2 regions of the Thiomicrorhabdus xiamenensis genome follow, and region 1 is predicted to be linked to the other one. Evidence: predicted binding sites of a transcription regulator. Region 1 holds the regulator's gene; the other holds the start of a gene.

What was found. Region 1 encodes FNR, which switches genes on or off when oxygen is low (the NO sensors DNR and NnrR bind a similar motif). Its sites were predicted from a motif close to TTGATNTANATCAA; they were not measured.
Region 2: ccoN (cytochrome-c oxidase, cbb3-type subunit I) is a predicted target of FNR. The motif match lies at 2,860-2,873, and genes of this name have one in related genera.

Annotation. Positions count from the first base shown of each region.
Region 1 covers NZ_CP054020.1:1,827,249-1,834,197, forward strand. Annotated here, with positions in the region: gene pepN (aminopeptidase N) at 1-474, opposite strand, end outside; gene pal (peptidoglycan-associated lipoprotein Pal) at 574-1,122, opposite strand; gene fnr (fumarate/nitrate reduction transcriptional regulator Fnr) at 1,607-2,353, opposite strand; gene HQN79_RS08485 (PfkB family carbohydrate kinase) at 2,885-4,084, shown strand; gene rlmB (23S rRNA (guanosine(2251)-2'-O)-methyltransferase RlmB) at 4,133-4,864, opposite strand; gene rnr (ribonuclease R) at 4,861-6,949, opposite strand, start outside.
Region 2 covers NZ_CP054020.1:218,910-225,858, forward strand. Annotated here, with positions in the region: gene hisF (imidazole glycerol phosphate synthase subunit HisF) at 1-419, opposite strand, end outside; gene hisA (1-(5-phosphoribosyl)-5-[(5-phosphoribosylamino)methylideneamino]imidazole-4-carboxamide isomerase) at 431-1,171, opposite strand; gene hisH (imidazole glycerol phosphate synthase subunit HisH) at 1,216-1,854, opposite strand; gene hisB (imidazoleglycerol-phosphate dehydratase HisB) at 1,854-2,441, opposite strand; gene ccoN (cytochrome-c oxidase, cbb3-type subunit I) at 3,009-4,439, shown strand; gene ccoO (cytochrome-c oxidase, cbb3-type subunit II) at 4,511-5,344, shown strand; gene HQN79_RS01015 (cbb3-type cytochrome c oxidase subunit 3) at 5,344-5,526, shown strand; gene ccoP (cytochrome-c oxidase, cbb3-type subunit III) at 5,549-6,457, shown strand; gene HQN79_RS01025 (hypothetical protein) at 6,536-6,673, shown strand; gene ccoG (cytochrome c oxidase accessory protein CcoG) at 6,852-6,949, shown strand, end outside.

The DNA of each region.
Region 1 (6,949 bases):
GTTAGCCAAAAGGTAGCGATTTTGCGATTTATCGGCAACCACCTTGGTCGTAAAGACACTTAACACATCGGGACGATCAAAGAAGTATGTGATTTTCCTAAAGCCTTCCGCCTCGCACTGGGTGCAATAATTACCGCTCGTCCGATACAGACCTTCCAATGCGGTATTTTTCTCCGGGTTAATCCGGGTCACAATTTCCAGTTCAAACTGTTCCTTATCGGTTGAAAGGCTCAGTCCGGTTTCTTCAACTCGACATTGGGAGGTAACATCTTCGCCATCCAAATGCACCGAGAGTAAATCCAAACTCTCACCATCAAGCCACAGATCGCCAGCGCGCAAACGCCCTATCTGCATACGATTGGTTACCTGCGTCGCTTCTGGCTGAAGCAGAAACTCAAGAAACACCGAATCAACGGTGAATGCAGGCGTTTGATAGTCTTTGAGATAATTTACTTTCGGAGCACTCTTTGTCATAGAAAACCTTAAGAAAATGGAGTTACAAAAAAACCCCTCTTTTACAGTCAAAGAGGGGTTTTATTACAAGTTTGGCTGATATTTTAGCGCGAAAACGAATTAATAATTAAATTCCGCACGACGGTTTTTCGACCATGACGCTTCTGAATGGCCTTCGTCAACCGGCATATCTTCACCAAAGCTTATAACATTAATACGGTTTGCACTGACCCCTTCGGCCATAATCGCATTTTTAACCGACAAAGCACGGCGTTCACCAAGCGCAAGGTTATATTCACGAGAACCACGCTCGTCACAGTGCCCTGCGATTGTCAGCTTGGCTTGTGGATTCTGACTCAAGTATTCAGCGTTCATTTTGATAATGTCATAATATTCGGTACCAATGTCCGAACGGTCATATTCAAAATAAATCACTTTACCGCTCAATAGCGCCTTCATCTGTTCCGGCGTCAGTGCTTTTTTGCCTGCGTCAAGATCGGTTGCACCGCTCTGAGCGCCTTGATCGGCAGCACTTTGAGTTGTTGAAGCGGCACCATCAGCTTTAGGCTCACTGTATTGGTAATTATCGTTCACTTCCGGTGTGGCACTACAGCCGATCAAAGCTGAGCCCATCAAGGCCGTGGCAAAAAGTTTAGCGTATTTCTTCATTATTCAGAACCCCTTTAAAAATATAACGTTAACAGTTAACTATCCAGTGATTATCAGTTATTCGACACTATACCGCATTAAACTTTAAAAAATAAGCGTCTTAGCGCAAACAGCGCAACAGAAAAAAAGACAGTTTTAACTACTTGATATAAATCAAGTTAATGCCGCAGAGCCTAGTCATAAAGAAAACTACAGGTAAAATTTATCTACCTATTTTGCTAAGATGGTTGAAAATTTAGAATTTGTGCTAGAGAAGCAAAGATACAAGCTGGAGATTAAAAATCATCCACAAGCATACTGACAAAAAAGACAAAAGTATCAGACAAAAAAATCCCGGCAGATTTGCCGGGTAAGCGGGCTACATTATGAAAAACCGTTGAGAAAACCTTTCAAACACTCAACGCCTTCACAATCCTTATTAGAACATAAAACAGCCATGCTTTCTTGTTCTGAATCAACTTCAATTACCAAATGAAAAGCGGAATTACGCCGTTGCTTTGCATGAATCACAGCTTGAGTGCACGCCGGCGATATGCATCAGACGCTGCATATCATGAATCATGACTTCTTTCTTCTTCCAGGTAACGATATTTTCTGCATGAAATTTAGCGAGAATGCGAGATACCGTCTCTGGCGTTAATCCCAAATACACGGCCACATCACGATGCAGAATGCTTAATCTGAATTCATCACTGGCATAACCACGGTTACGGTAACGCTCGGACATATTCCAAACAAACTGAGCAACCCTTTGATCTGCATTGCGGCGAATCAAGAGTTCCGAATGCATTCGACCATCCAGAACTTCTTTACTGATTGCATTAAGCATCTGTTGGTTCAGATTCGGAATCGATTCAGTCAGTTCGGTGAATTTTTCAAAAGGAAGGGTACAAACACTGGTGGTATCAAGCGCGACAGCACTATATTGATGCTGTTTACTGCCCAAAGCATCGATTCCGAGAACATCGCCCGGCAGGTAGAAGCCGTGTACAATCTCTTCACCGCTATCCGTGAACGAATAAAGCTTTATCACTCCGGCTCGTATCGCAAACAGTGCGCTGAACTTATCACTGGCTTCAAAGAGATGCTGACCTTTCTTTAAAGGTGAGCGTCTGTCCACAATATCATCCAAACGATCTACGTCTTCGCGGCGCAAACCAGTAGGGAAACACACTTTTTGCAAACCGCAGTTTTTGCAGCTGACATTAAAGGCTGACTTAACTTCTTTCATAGAACCGTCTACTTAATTGTCCTTAATCAAGTTTTGATTGTATCCCTTTTAAAAATACGAATCACTAAAAAAATTATATGATTATTCTATATACACATAAATACTTACTCAAGACTTTATTCATAGTTCTTAAGGAATTTATATTATAAAAAGGTAATGTGACTATTTTTTAATCAGCAGTTTAACACCCTTGTAATTTCCTGCGTTTAAAGCACTTATTTCATAATTACTCACAAAGTTATCCACAGTTTCTGTGGAAAAACACACAAGTCCCCCACCACCAGCCCATTTTCCGAACACAAAAAACATTCCCTTTATTTTCAATAACTTATATAACAAAAATAAAACCTGTTTCGAGCCAATACTAAATAAAACACCTCCTTGTCAAGTCAATACAAAAATTTTATTCACTTTTATTTTTGTCAAGAGTTAAAAGATTTTTTTCAGGCAAAAATTCTCTCAAATGACGCTTATGTTAAAATTGGGCAAACAGTAACATCGGATAAACTTTTTTAATAAAGGATTAAGGAAATGGCAAAATTTCTGGCAATCGGGAATGCCGTACTGGATACAATTTTTACCGTTGAGCAACACCCTAAAGAGGATCAGGAGATCCGAGCCATTAGTCGAGAAAACAGAGTCGGCGGCAATGTAAACAACATGCTTTACGTCCTTAACCAACTCGGTCACGAAGCGGCAATTTGCTCAACAAGCGCAACCGATACGGAATCAAAACAGCTCATCACAGGGATGCAGGAGCGCGGCATTGACTGCACACATATCCAAAAGTTTATTCAAGGCAGTACGCCAAACTCCATCGTGACTCTTAACGCCCATAATGGTAGCCGCACAATCGTCCACTATCGCGATCTGCCGGAAGTCAGCTTTGATTTTTTTGCCAAAATCGAAATCGAAGAGTATGACTGGATTCACTTTGAAGGACGCAATGTCGATAATCTGCAAGGAATGCTCAATATCAGTAAAACCTTCCTTGATAATCAACCGATCTCAATGGAAGTAGAAAAACCGCGCGAAAATATTGAATCGCTTTTCCATCAAGCCAACCTGATTATCTTTTCGCATCACTATGCTGGAGCCAAAGGCTTCAACAACGGTGAAGAGTTGCTGAACGACATTGCCAAGTTGGCTCCAAACAGTCAGCTGGTCTGTACTTGGGGTGCCAAAGGTGTCTGGTATAAAGCGCTCAACGCGAAAGTCGAACACCTGCCGGCATTGCCGGTCAACCCGGTTGTCGATACCCTTGGCGCCGGGGATACATTTAATGCAGGTTTACTAAGTAAGCTATCCGAAGGCGCGTCCCTGTCCGAGGCATGCGAATTTGCCAACCATCTGGCCGCGCAGAAAATTCAGAAGATGGGACTGGATGATATCCTAAACGCCAAACCGGAAAACCAACCGATTGCCAATATTAAACAGCTGAGCAAAGCCAAAGCGACGGTGATCGACTTAAATAACCGCGGCGGCGTTATTCTCATTAAGCAGGATGAAGAAGTTCGCGCCTACGAAAATAATTGCCCGCATCAGAATGTGCCTCTTAACGAAGCCTACAAAATAGATGTAAACCCTTTTGATCAAACCATGAAGTGTTCGGTACACGACGCCTTCTTTAAAATTGACGACGGCGAATGCGTAGAAGGCCCTTGCTGGGGGGAGCATCTAACGCCCGTCAGCATCCGCATGGATGATCAAGGGGATATTTACTTGGTATAGAATTAAAAAAGGCTCACAATTGTGAGCCTTTTTTTAACTTGGACATTTTTATAAATTTCTCTGTCGGAAAGCTTCGTAAAGCGTCACCCCTGTGGCAACGGAGACATTCAAACTCTCAACACTCCCCACCATTGGAATGGCCGCCAGATGGTCGCACGCCTCACGCGTCAGACGTCGCAACCCAGTTCCTTCCGCCCCCATCACAATTCCGATCGCCCCCGAGAAATCCTGCTGATAAATGGTCTTGTCAGTCTCACCCGCCAAACCGATCATCCACATACCATTCTGCTGCAACTCTTTCATGCTGCGCACCAGATTCGTGACCACAACCAGCTTAACGGTATCCGCCGCACCACAGGCCACTTTTCGCACTGTCGCATTAACCCCGACAGACTGGTTTTTAGGAATGATGACAGCATCAACCCCAACAGCGTCAGCGGTGCGCAGAATCGCGCCTAAATTATGCGGGTCCTGAACTTCGTCCAGAAAAACAAACAGCGGATTAGCCGTTTCTTCGGCGATTTTCAGCAGATCCGCTTCGCTCAAATCTTTCTGCTTTTCAACCATGGCCATGACACCCTGGTGATTGCCATCGATCTTGGCAAAAACGGATTTATTAACCAACTCGACCTGCAGGTCCAAAGAACGCGCCTGATCCAGTAGTGCCTGTTGACGTGGATTCAAACGCCCTTTCAGAAAAGAGATGCTGAAAACCGACTGCGGAGCCTGCTTGATAAAGCGTTCAATCGCATGAATGCCGAAAATCAACTGTTGCTTCACGATTTCGCCTTCGGCTTGGAAGATTTACCTCCACTACGCTTCTTGCGATAGTAGCGTTTCTTACGTGGCTTTTTCTTAGCGCCATTATCGTCTTGTGATTCGCCTTCGGCCGGAGCAGAATCCTCACGAACCTCTTCGGATTCGCCGGTATCCTCGGATTCCGTCAGGCTCTCGATAAAACGCAAATCTACTTTGCGCTCATCAAGGTTAACCTGAGCAACCTGAACCTTTATGCGATCACCTAAACGGTAAACTTTACCTGTACGCTCCCCTTTTAGGCAGTGACGGGCGTTATCGTAATGGAAGTAGTCGTCACCCAACTCGGTAATGTGCACCAAGCCTTCAACATACAGAGGATCCATTTCAACAAACAGACCGAAGTTGGTTGCAGCAGTGATCACCGCTTCATACTCTTCACCCAGTCGGTGAGAAAGGAATTCGCACTTCAAGAAGGTTTCTGCATCACGGGTTGCATCGTCTGCACGACGTTCAGTATCCGAACAGTGCTGCCCCATCTCCACCATTTTGGCATCATCATAGATAAAGTCCGAAATGGGCTGCTTACTCCAAACATGACGGATTGCACGATGTACCAACAGATCCGGATAACGTCGAATCGGTGAAGTAAAGTGCGTATAGTTCTCATAATTCAGACCAAAGTGACCTTTGTTTTCAGGGTGGTACACAGCCTGATTCATCGAACGCAGCATAACCGTCTGCACCAGATGTTTGTACGGCTTATCCTCTACCTGAGCGGCAACTTCAGCAAAATCCTGAGCGGTTGGCGTATCGCCACCGTTTAAGGTCAAACCAAAGTCCGCCAGGAAAGTGCGCAGGTTCTGCAAGCGGTCTTCCATCGGCGATTCGTGAACACGATACACGATCGGCATTTTGTGCCATTTCAGGAAACGCGCCGTAGCCACGTTTGCCATCAACATACATTCTTCGATCAGTTTATGAGCGTCATTGCGCACGACCGGAACAATCTCTTTGATCTTACGCTCGTCATCAAACACAATGCGCGTTTCAGTAGTATCAAACTCCAGCGCACCGCGTTCTTCACGAGCCTTCTGCAGAACCTTGAACAATTCGTATAGCGTATCGACGTTTTCGATCTGCTCGGAATACTCTGAACGCAGCGGAGAATTGGCATCGGTAACCATTTCGTTAACCTGAGTATAGGTTAAACGCGCCTTGGAGTTCATTACTGCCTGATAGAACTGAGTACGTTCAAGCTTACCGCTCTCGTCAATCGCCATATCAGCAACCATACAAAGACGGTCAACATGAGGATTCAATGAACATAGCCCGTCGGAAAGCTTGGACGGCAGCATCGGAACCACGCGCTGCGGGAAATAAACCGAGTTTCCGCGCTTGAGCGCTTCCTTATCCAACTCGGTTCCAGGCTTAACATAATGCGATACGTCGGCAATGGCGACGATAAGCTTCCAGCCGTTCTTGCGACGCTTGGCAAACACCGCATCATCGAAATCTTTCGTATCCGCGCCGTCAATCGTCACCAGCTGCAGATTACGGAGATCCTTACGTCCTTCCAGATCCGCTTCAGTCACCTCGTCACCGATCTGATCCAGCTCGGCAATCAGGGCGTCCGACCAGCTATTCGGAATTCCGTGGGCGTGAATTGCCGAATCGATTTCCATCCCCGGAGCCATATAATCCCCGACGACTTCAACCACTTTCCCGATCGGGCCGGAACGTGCCGACGGCTGATGCAGAATTTCAACCAGAACAATCTGATCTTCCTTCGCATCCATCAAACCATCCTGCGGAATGAATACATCCTGCGCAATGCGATTATTATCCGGACGTACCCAAGCCATACCGTCTTCCAGACTCAAGCGTCCCAGAAGCTGGGCGGTACAGTGTTCGGTTACCTCAACGATAATACCTTCCTGACGTCCACGACGATCCTCTCCGACAACCGACGCGATAACGCGATCGCCATGCAGGATTTTATGCATCTCTTTTTCGGACAGGAACAGGTCCTTGCCGCCCTCATCGGGAACAACAAAACCGAAACCGTCCGGGTGGCCAAGAACGCGACCTTTAATCAGATCCATCTTC
Region 2 (6,949 bases), 990 kb from region 1:
TCGCCTTGCAGGCTGACTTTTTTAGCGTCGATAGCCAGAACAATGCACTGTGATCCGAAAGCGTCGCAAGCCTCTTTAACAAACTCGGGGTTGTAGATGGCCGCCGAATTGATTGCCACCTTGTCGGCTCCGGCATTCAGCATAGTGCGGATGTCTTCGATTTTGCGAATGCCTCCGCCCACCGTCAGCGGAATAAAAACCTGGCTGGCAACTTCTTCAACCATATGGACTGTGGTCTCGCGGCCGTGAGCCGTCGCGGTAATGTCAAGGAAGGTGATTTCGTCGGCGCCCTGTTCGTCATAACGCTTGGCAACTTCAACAGGATCTCCGGCGTCGCGAATATCGACAAACTGCACCCCTTTTACGACTCGGCCGTCATCCACGTCCAGGCAGGGAATAATGCGTTTAGCTAAACTCATATCGGTTTGTCCTACTTTGGCGCCAGTTCATCGGATAGAGATTGGCCTTCCTGGAAATTCAAGGAGCCTTCGTAGATGGCGCGCCCGGTAATTGCACCGGTAACGCCGTCCGCTTCGATGGTTGCAAGGTTGCGGATGTCGTCCAGATTGGTAATTCCGCCTGAAGCGATAATTGGAATATTGACCGCTTGCGCCAACGCTTGAGTCGCTTCGATATTGACGCCCTGCATCATGCCGTCGCGGCCGATGTCGGTATAGATAATGGCTTCCACACCGTCGTTTTCGAATTGTTTGGCGAGGGCTTTCACTTCGTAGTCTGTCACTTCGGCCCAGCCGTTGATAGCGACCATGCCGTCTTTGGCGTCCAGTCCGACCATGATGTGGCCCGGGAAGGCTTTACACGCTTCAGCAACAAATTCCGGGTTGTGTACCGCTTTGGTTCCGATGATGCAGTAGCTGACACCTGCTTTAAGATAGGCTTCAATGGTTTCAAGGTCGCGAATACCGCCGCCGATCTGAATCGGCAGATCCGGGTAAGCTTCGCGAACCTGATAAACCGCCGAATCGTTGACCGGTTTGCCGTCAAAAGCGCCGTTCAGGTCGACCATATGCAGGCGGCGTGCGCCTTGTGAAACCCAGCGCTCAGCCATGGCGACAATATCGCCCGAGAATACGGTTGCGTCTTCCATAACACCTTGGCGCAAACGTACGCACTGGCCGTCTTTTAAATCAATTGCAGGAATTAATAACATGCTTTTACCTTAATTCTTTGTCGTTTGGTGGTGACGGTGGCTTTTTAGTGCCCATCCCACTCAAGGAAATTTTTAAACAGTTGCAGACCGTGCTCGGCGCTTTTTTCCGGGTGGGCCTGGATGGCAAAGATATTGTGCGCACTCAATACCGACGGAAAGGTCTGTCCATGCGTTGTTTCACCAATAATGGTGCTTTTGTCTTCAGGAGAAACATAGAAGCTATGTACAAAATAGAAACGACTGTCCTGAGGGATGGCATGCCACAGAGGGTGGTCTTGAGTCTGGTGAATCTGATTCCAGCCCATATGCGGCATTTTTAATTCAGGGTGACCGCTTAAATCAAACTGTGTAACGTCGCCTTTAATGATATCCAGACAATCAACGCCATTGTTTTCAGCGCTGTGTGACATTAGAACCTGCAAGCCCATGCAGATTCCCAGAAAAGGCTTTTCCTGAGCGGCTTGTTTGACTGGTTCGACCATGCCGGTATCGGTCAGAGCTTGCATACAGGCCTTGGCGGCACCTTGTCCCGGGAAAATTACCGAGTCGGCATCTGCAATAACTTGAGGATCCTGGGTGACAACGATTTTAGTGCGAGCGTCGGCCATATGCTCGGCGGCTTTCGACACCGAGCGCAAGTTTCCCATGCCGTAATCGACCACGGCAACTAACTTTTGATCCATTAAAGACTTCCTTTGGTTGACGGCATTTTCCCGGCCATGCGTTCATCCGCACTCAGTGCCATGCGCAGTGCACGACCGAAGGCTTTGAAAATGGTTTCCGCCTGGTGGTGTGCGTTAATGCCGCGGATATTGTCGATATGCAGAGAAGCGCCGCAGTGGTTGACAAAGCCCTGAAAGAATTCCATGACCAACTGGGTTTCAAAGGTACCGATCTGTTCACGGGTGAAATCGCAGTGGAACTCCAAGCCCGGGCGGCCGGACAGGTCAATTACCACGCGGGAAAGCGCTTCATCCAGCGGGACATAAGCGTGACCGTAGCGGGTGATGCCTTTTTTATCGCCCACGGCTTTGGCGATGGCCTGACCAAGGGTGATGCCTACGTCTTCAACCGTATGGTGATCATCGATATGCAAGTCGCCGTTGGCTTTGATGTCTATGTCGATCATGCCGTGGCGGGCGATCTGATCAAGCATATGCTCGAAAAAAGGTACACCAGTATCTAATTTGGCTTCACCTTGCCCGTCCAGGTTTACGCTGATTTCGATTTGGGTTTCTAAAGTGTCTCGCTTTATGGTTGCCGTTCGCATGCGCTTCTTTTCCTGAAAATATCAAAACACCATATGATACCGCAAAACCTTGAAATTTAATAAATACGCTGTTGATAGGGCAATTTTTTAAGCCGGCATGTCGTTTTTTAGGTAAAACCCTTTATTTTGTAATGGTATTTTTCGGGCGTTGTTTGGGGTGATGAAATTTCTGATAGGTTTGCTTGGTTGAATCCAGGTCAGATGCCATCAGATCGGTTTTTGAACACCTGGTGTTGTTGGTTTTTTCCGCGTGTGTAGGGTTTATTAGAATTTTTTAATATGCACTTATAAAATATTTTGAATGGGCAATAAAGGGCGGGGTTTGGGATAATTCGGAGGTTTTTTGGAGGTGTCTAAATCAAATTTTCTATAAGTTATTGAAATATAGTTGATTTTGTTTGAATTGCTTGGATTGCAATTGATACGGGTTAATTTTCAATAGTCTTAAACTGGTAACAGGCGCTCTTTGAACGTTATAATTCCGAGCTACGGGGAGTCTGTGCCTTTTTTAAGGTACAGGTAGTTTGATTTAGGCAAAACTTTGACTTATTTAGGGGAATCCGACTAATGGATACTACAGCTAAGCCACAATACGATAATGGCGTAGTCAAGTATTTAACGGTTGGCGCAATAGTCTTTTTGGTGTTGGGTACTTTCTTGGGTACCTTTGCAGCATCACAGCTTGCGTGGCCAGCGTTAAACTTTGACATCGCAGAAATCACTTTTGCTCGTTTGCGTGTAATGCATACGAACACGGTTATCTTTGCATTTGGTGGTATGACCTTGATGGCTACCGCATTCTATACAGTTCAGCGCACCAACGGTGTCAAGCTATGGAGTAACTCTATGGCCTGGTGGACTGCAATTCTTTTCACAATCGGTCTTCTGGCGACGGTTGTTACCATCTCTCTTGGGATGACAACCGGTAAAGAGTACCACGAGCAAGAGTGGCCTCTGGCAATTGCGATCGCTGTTGTCTGGACCATGTACACTTTCAACTTCGTAATGACCATCGCGTCACGTAACAAAGAGACGCACTCTCACGTATACGTTTCGAACTGGTTCTTCCTAGGTATGATGATTGCGATCACTTACCTTTACGTTGTAAATGGTCTGGCAATTCCTGTTTCGTTGTTCCGTTCTTACTCAATGTTTGCCGGTGTTCAAGATGCGATGATTCAGTGGTGGTGGGGTCACAATGCGGTAGGTTTCTTCCTGACTGCCGGTTTCCTTGCGATCATGTATTACTTCGTGCCTAAGCAGGCGCAGCGTCCTATCTACTCGTACCGTCTGTCAGTTATCCACTTCTGGGCTCTGATGTTCGGTTATGTATGGTTGGGTGCTCACCACTTGCAATACACGGCGCTTCCAGACTGGACGGGTTCTCTTGGTGCGGTAATCTCACTAGCGATGATCATTCCTTCATGGGGTGGTGCGCTTAACGGTATGCTGACTCTGTCAGGTGCCTGGGACCGTCTGCGTACAGACTATATTCTGCGCTTCTTGATTATCTCTTTGGCGTTCTACGCGATGTCGACTTTCGAAGGCCCTGTAATGGCGGCTAAGACGGTTAACGCGCTATCTCACTACACTGACTGGACGGTTGGCCACGTTCACTCTGGTGCTCTGGGTTGGGTTGCGATGGTATCGATCGGTGCTCTATACCACATGGTAATGAAGCTATGGAAAACCGAGATGTACTCTATGCAGTTGATCAACTTCCACTTCTGGTTGGCAACAATCGGTACGGTGTTCTACATCGTTGCGATGTGGGTATCCGGTATCATGCAGGGTCTAATGTGGCGTGCTTATGACGAGTACGGTACTTTGGCTTACACCTTTGCGGAATCGGTTGCAGCTATGCACCCATACTATGCAATGCGTGCTTTCGGTGGTCTATTGTTCTTCACCGGTGCGGCGGTCATGCTTTATAACGTAGTAATGACTATCCGTATGGCTAACGCTCGTGCGTCCAAGCCAGTTGAAGCAACTGCATAATTATTAGGCATCCTGTGCGTCGGTTCGGCCGACGCCCTGATTGGAATCAATGAGTTGAGGAGCACAAACTCATGTCAAATCATGACGACAAACCAAAAAATATCCAGGATGGTCTAGAGCGTAATATTTTCGCCCTATTCCTGGCGACTGCACTGGCAGTATCAATTGCGGGTATTGTTGAAATCGTACCTCTGTTCTATCTTAAATCTGCTGTAGATTACACAGAACAGACCGATAAATACGGTAACGCGAAAAATGAAAAGTTCCCTGAACTAGTTTGGGAACGTACCTTTACCGAAGATGAGAACGGTAAAATCGTAGCTGACAAGGCGCTATACAAGTTCGATAAGAACGGTAAGCCGATGTTGGCAGATTGGAAAGCAGGCGACGGTGTACGTCCTTACACGCCGCTTGAGCTAGCCGGTCGCGATCTTTATCTTCGTGAAGGTTGTTATATTTGTCACTCTCAAATGATTCGTCCGTTCCGTGATGAGCGCGAACGTTACGGTCACTTCTCTCTGGCGACAGAATCTATGTACGATCACCCTATGCAATGGGGTTCAAAGCGTACTGGTCCTGATCTGGCCCGTCTAGGTGGTAAATACTCTGATGAATGGCACGTAATGCACTTGTTGCGTCCACAGGATCTAGTTCCTGAATCAGTTATGCCTGCCTATCCATGGCTTGCGGATCGTATGGTTTCTGAAGATTTCTTCGGCACGGAACGTGATATGAAGAAACGTCTGGAAGTTATGCGTACTCTAGGGGTTCCGTACTCTGACTGGGAAATTGAAAACGCGAACAAAGCGATCGAAGGTTATACCGAGATGGATGCGATGGTTGCGTACCTGCAGGTGTTGGGAACGATGGTTAAGCTGGACGACAGTAAAGTTTACCGTCAATAATGAGTCGTATGGAACATTACTTCAGCACAGACTGGTCAGCATTGACTACCCAAGACTGGGCTGGACTGATCATCACGGTTTTAGTGTTTATCGGTATGTTGATTACCTTTGCTCTGGCTCTGCGCCCATCCAAGCGTAAAGAGCTGGAGGAGCAAAAACACAAAATCCTTGAAGATGATTGAATCATTCTGAGGAGAATAAAAAATGGCAAATCATAACCCTTGGCCAGACGAAGGCAATACTGGTCACATTTGGGATGAGGACCTGCGTGAGTTAGATAACCCACCGCCGCTGTGGTGGATGCTGTCTTTCTATGCCGGTTTCATCATGATTATCTTCTACACCTTGTATTATCCGGTTATTCCTTTGACCGATAAAACAGGTGAGTTCACTAAAGGTATGGCAGGATGGACTGCCATCGAAGAGTACAACGAAGACTTCAAAGTACTGAAAGACTGGCGTGTTGCTAAATTCGCCGATAAGGAAGAGCAGCTGGCTGCGATGTCTGTTGCCGATATCCTTAAAGATGATGAACTGCGTCAGTACGCGGTAGCAACTTCAAAAGTACTTTTCGGTGATTACTGTGCGGCTTGTCACGGTGCCGGTGGTGCGGGTAACCCTAACTTCCCTGTTTTGGCTGATGATGATTGGCTATGGGGTGGTCAGGTAGCGCAAATCGAAGCGTCGATTAAAAACGGTCGTATCGGTAACATGCCTGCTCGCGGCATGATGGGTAACCTGTCTGACGAAGAGATCGATAACGTAACCGATTATGTTATCGCGCTTTCCGAAGGTAAGGGTAGCGACCCTCAATTTGCAGCCGGTAAAGCGGTATATGCGAAAGGTATGTGTCTTGCGTGTCACGGTCCTGCTGGTAAGCCTTTGGCTCCAGCCGGTGCAGCTAACCTGACTGACCAGGTATGGCGTTTCAGCTCTGATCGCGATGCGATCCGTAACGTAATCGCTAACGGTGTAAATGTTAAGAAAAACGGCGAATACATCGAAGGTACTCGTCAAGCGATTATGCCGGCTTTCAAAGAGCGTCTTCCAAACGCGGATGTTAACGTTAAACGTCTTGCGGTTTATATCCACCAGCTAGGTGGTGGTCAATAAGGCGATCTGTAAGAAAGGAGAGTTCTGGCTCTCCTTTTTGCTTTCTTAAGCTCTACTTTAGTGACAAAGGAGTTCATCATGGGTGATTTAAATAATGACTGGGTACTTTGGGGTTCTATCGGCGCCTTGGTACTTTCAATTGTTGCATTAATTGGTTTTGCCTGGAAAGCCGCTCGCGGTATGGAAGGCATGGAAAAGGATGAAGATAAAGATTAATTAATCTTGATTCTTGATTTATACATCCTTAAAAGCCGGGGGAACCCGGCTTTTTTATTCCTATCTCAAATCAAAAAATGCTTATATTCCAAGATAAAGATAATCAGTTTTGAGATAATTTTGATTCGTTAAAATCATGATCTACTTGAATATTTAGCAGTATTAGCAAGGAAAAGCTATGTCAGAAAAGCAGTCAGAGACGGCCACTAAAAGCGGTACCGATCACTCGGTACTGGGTGGTGTCGAAACCAGTAATAAAAATCTGGAAAACATCGG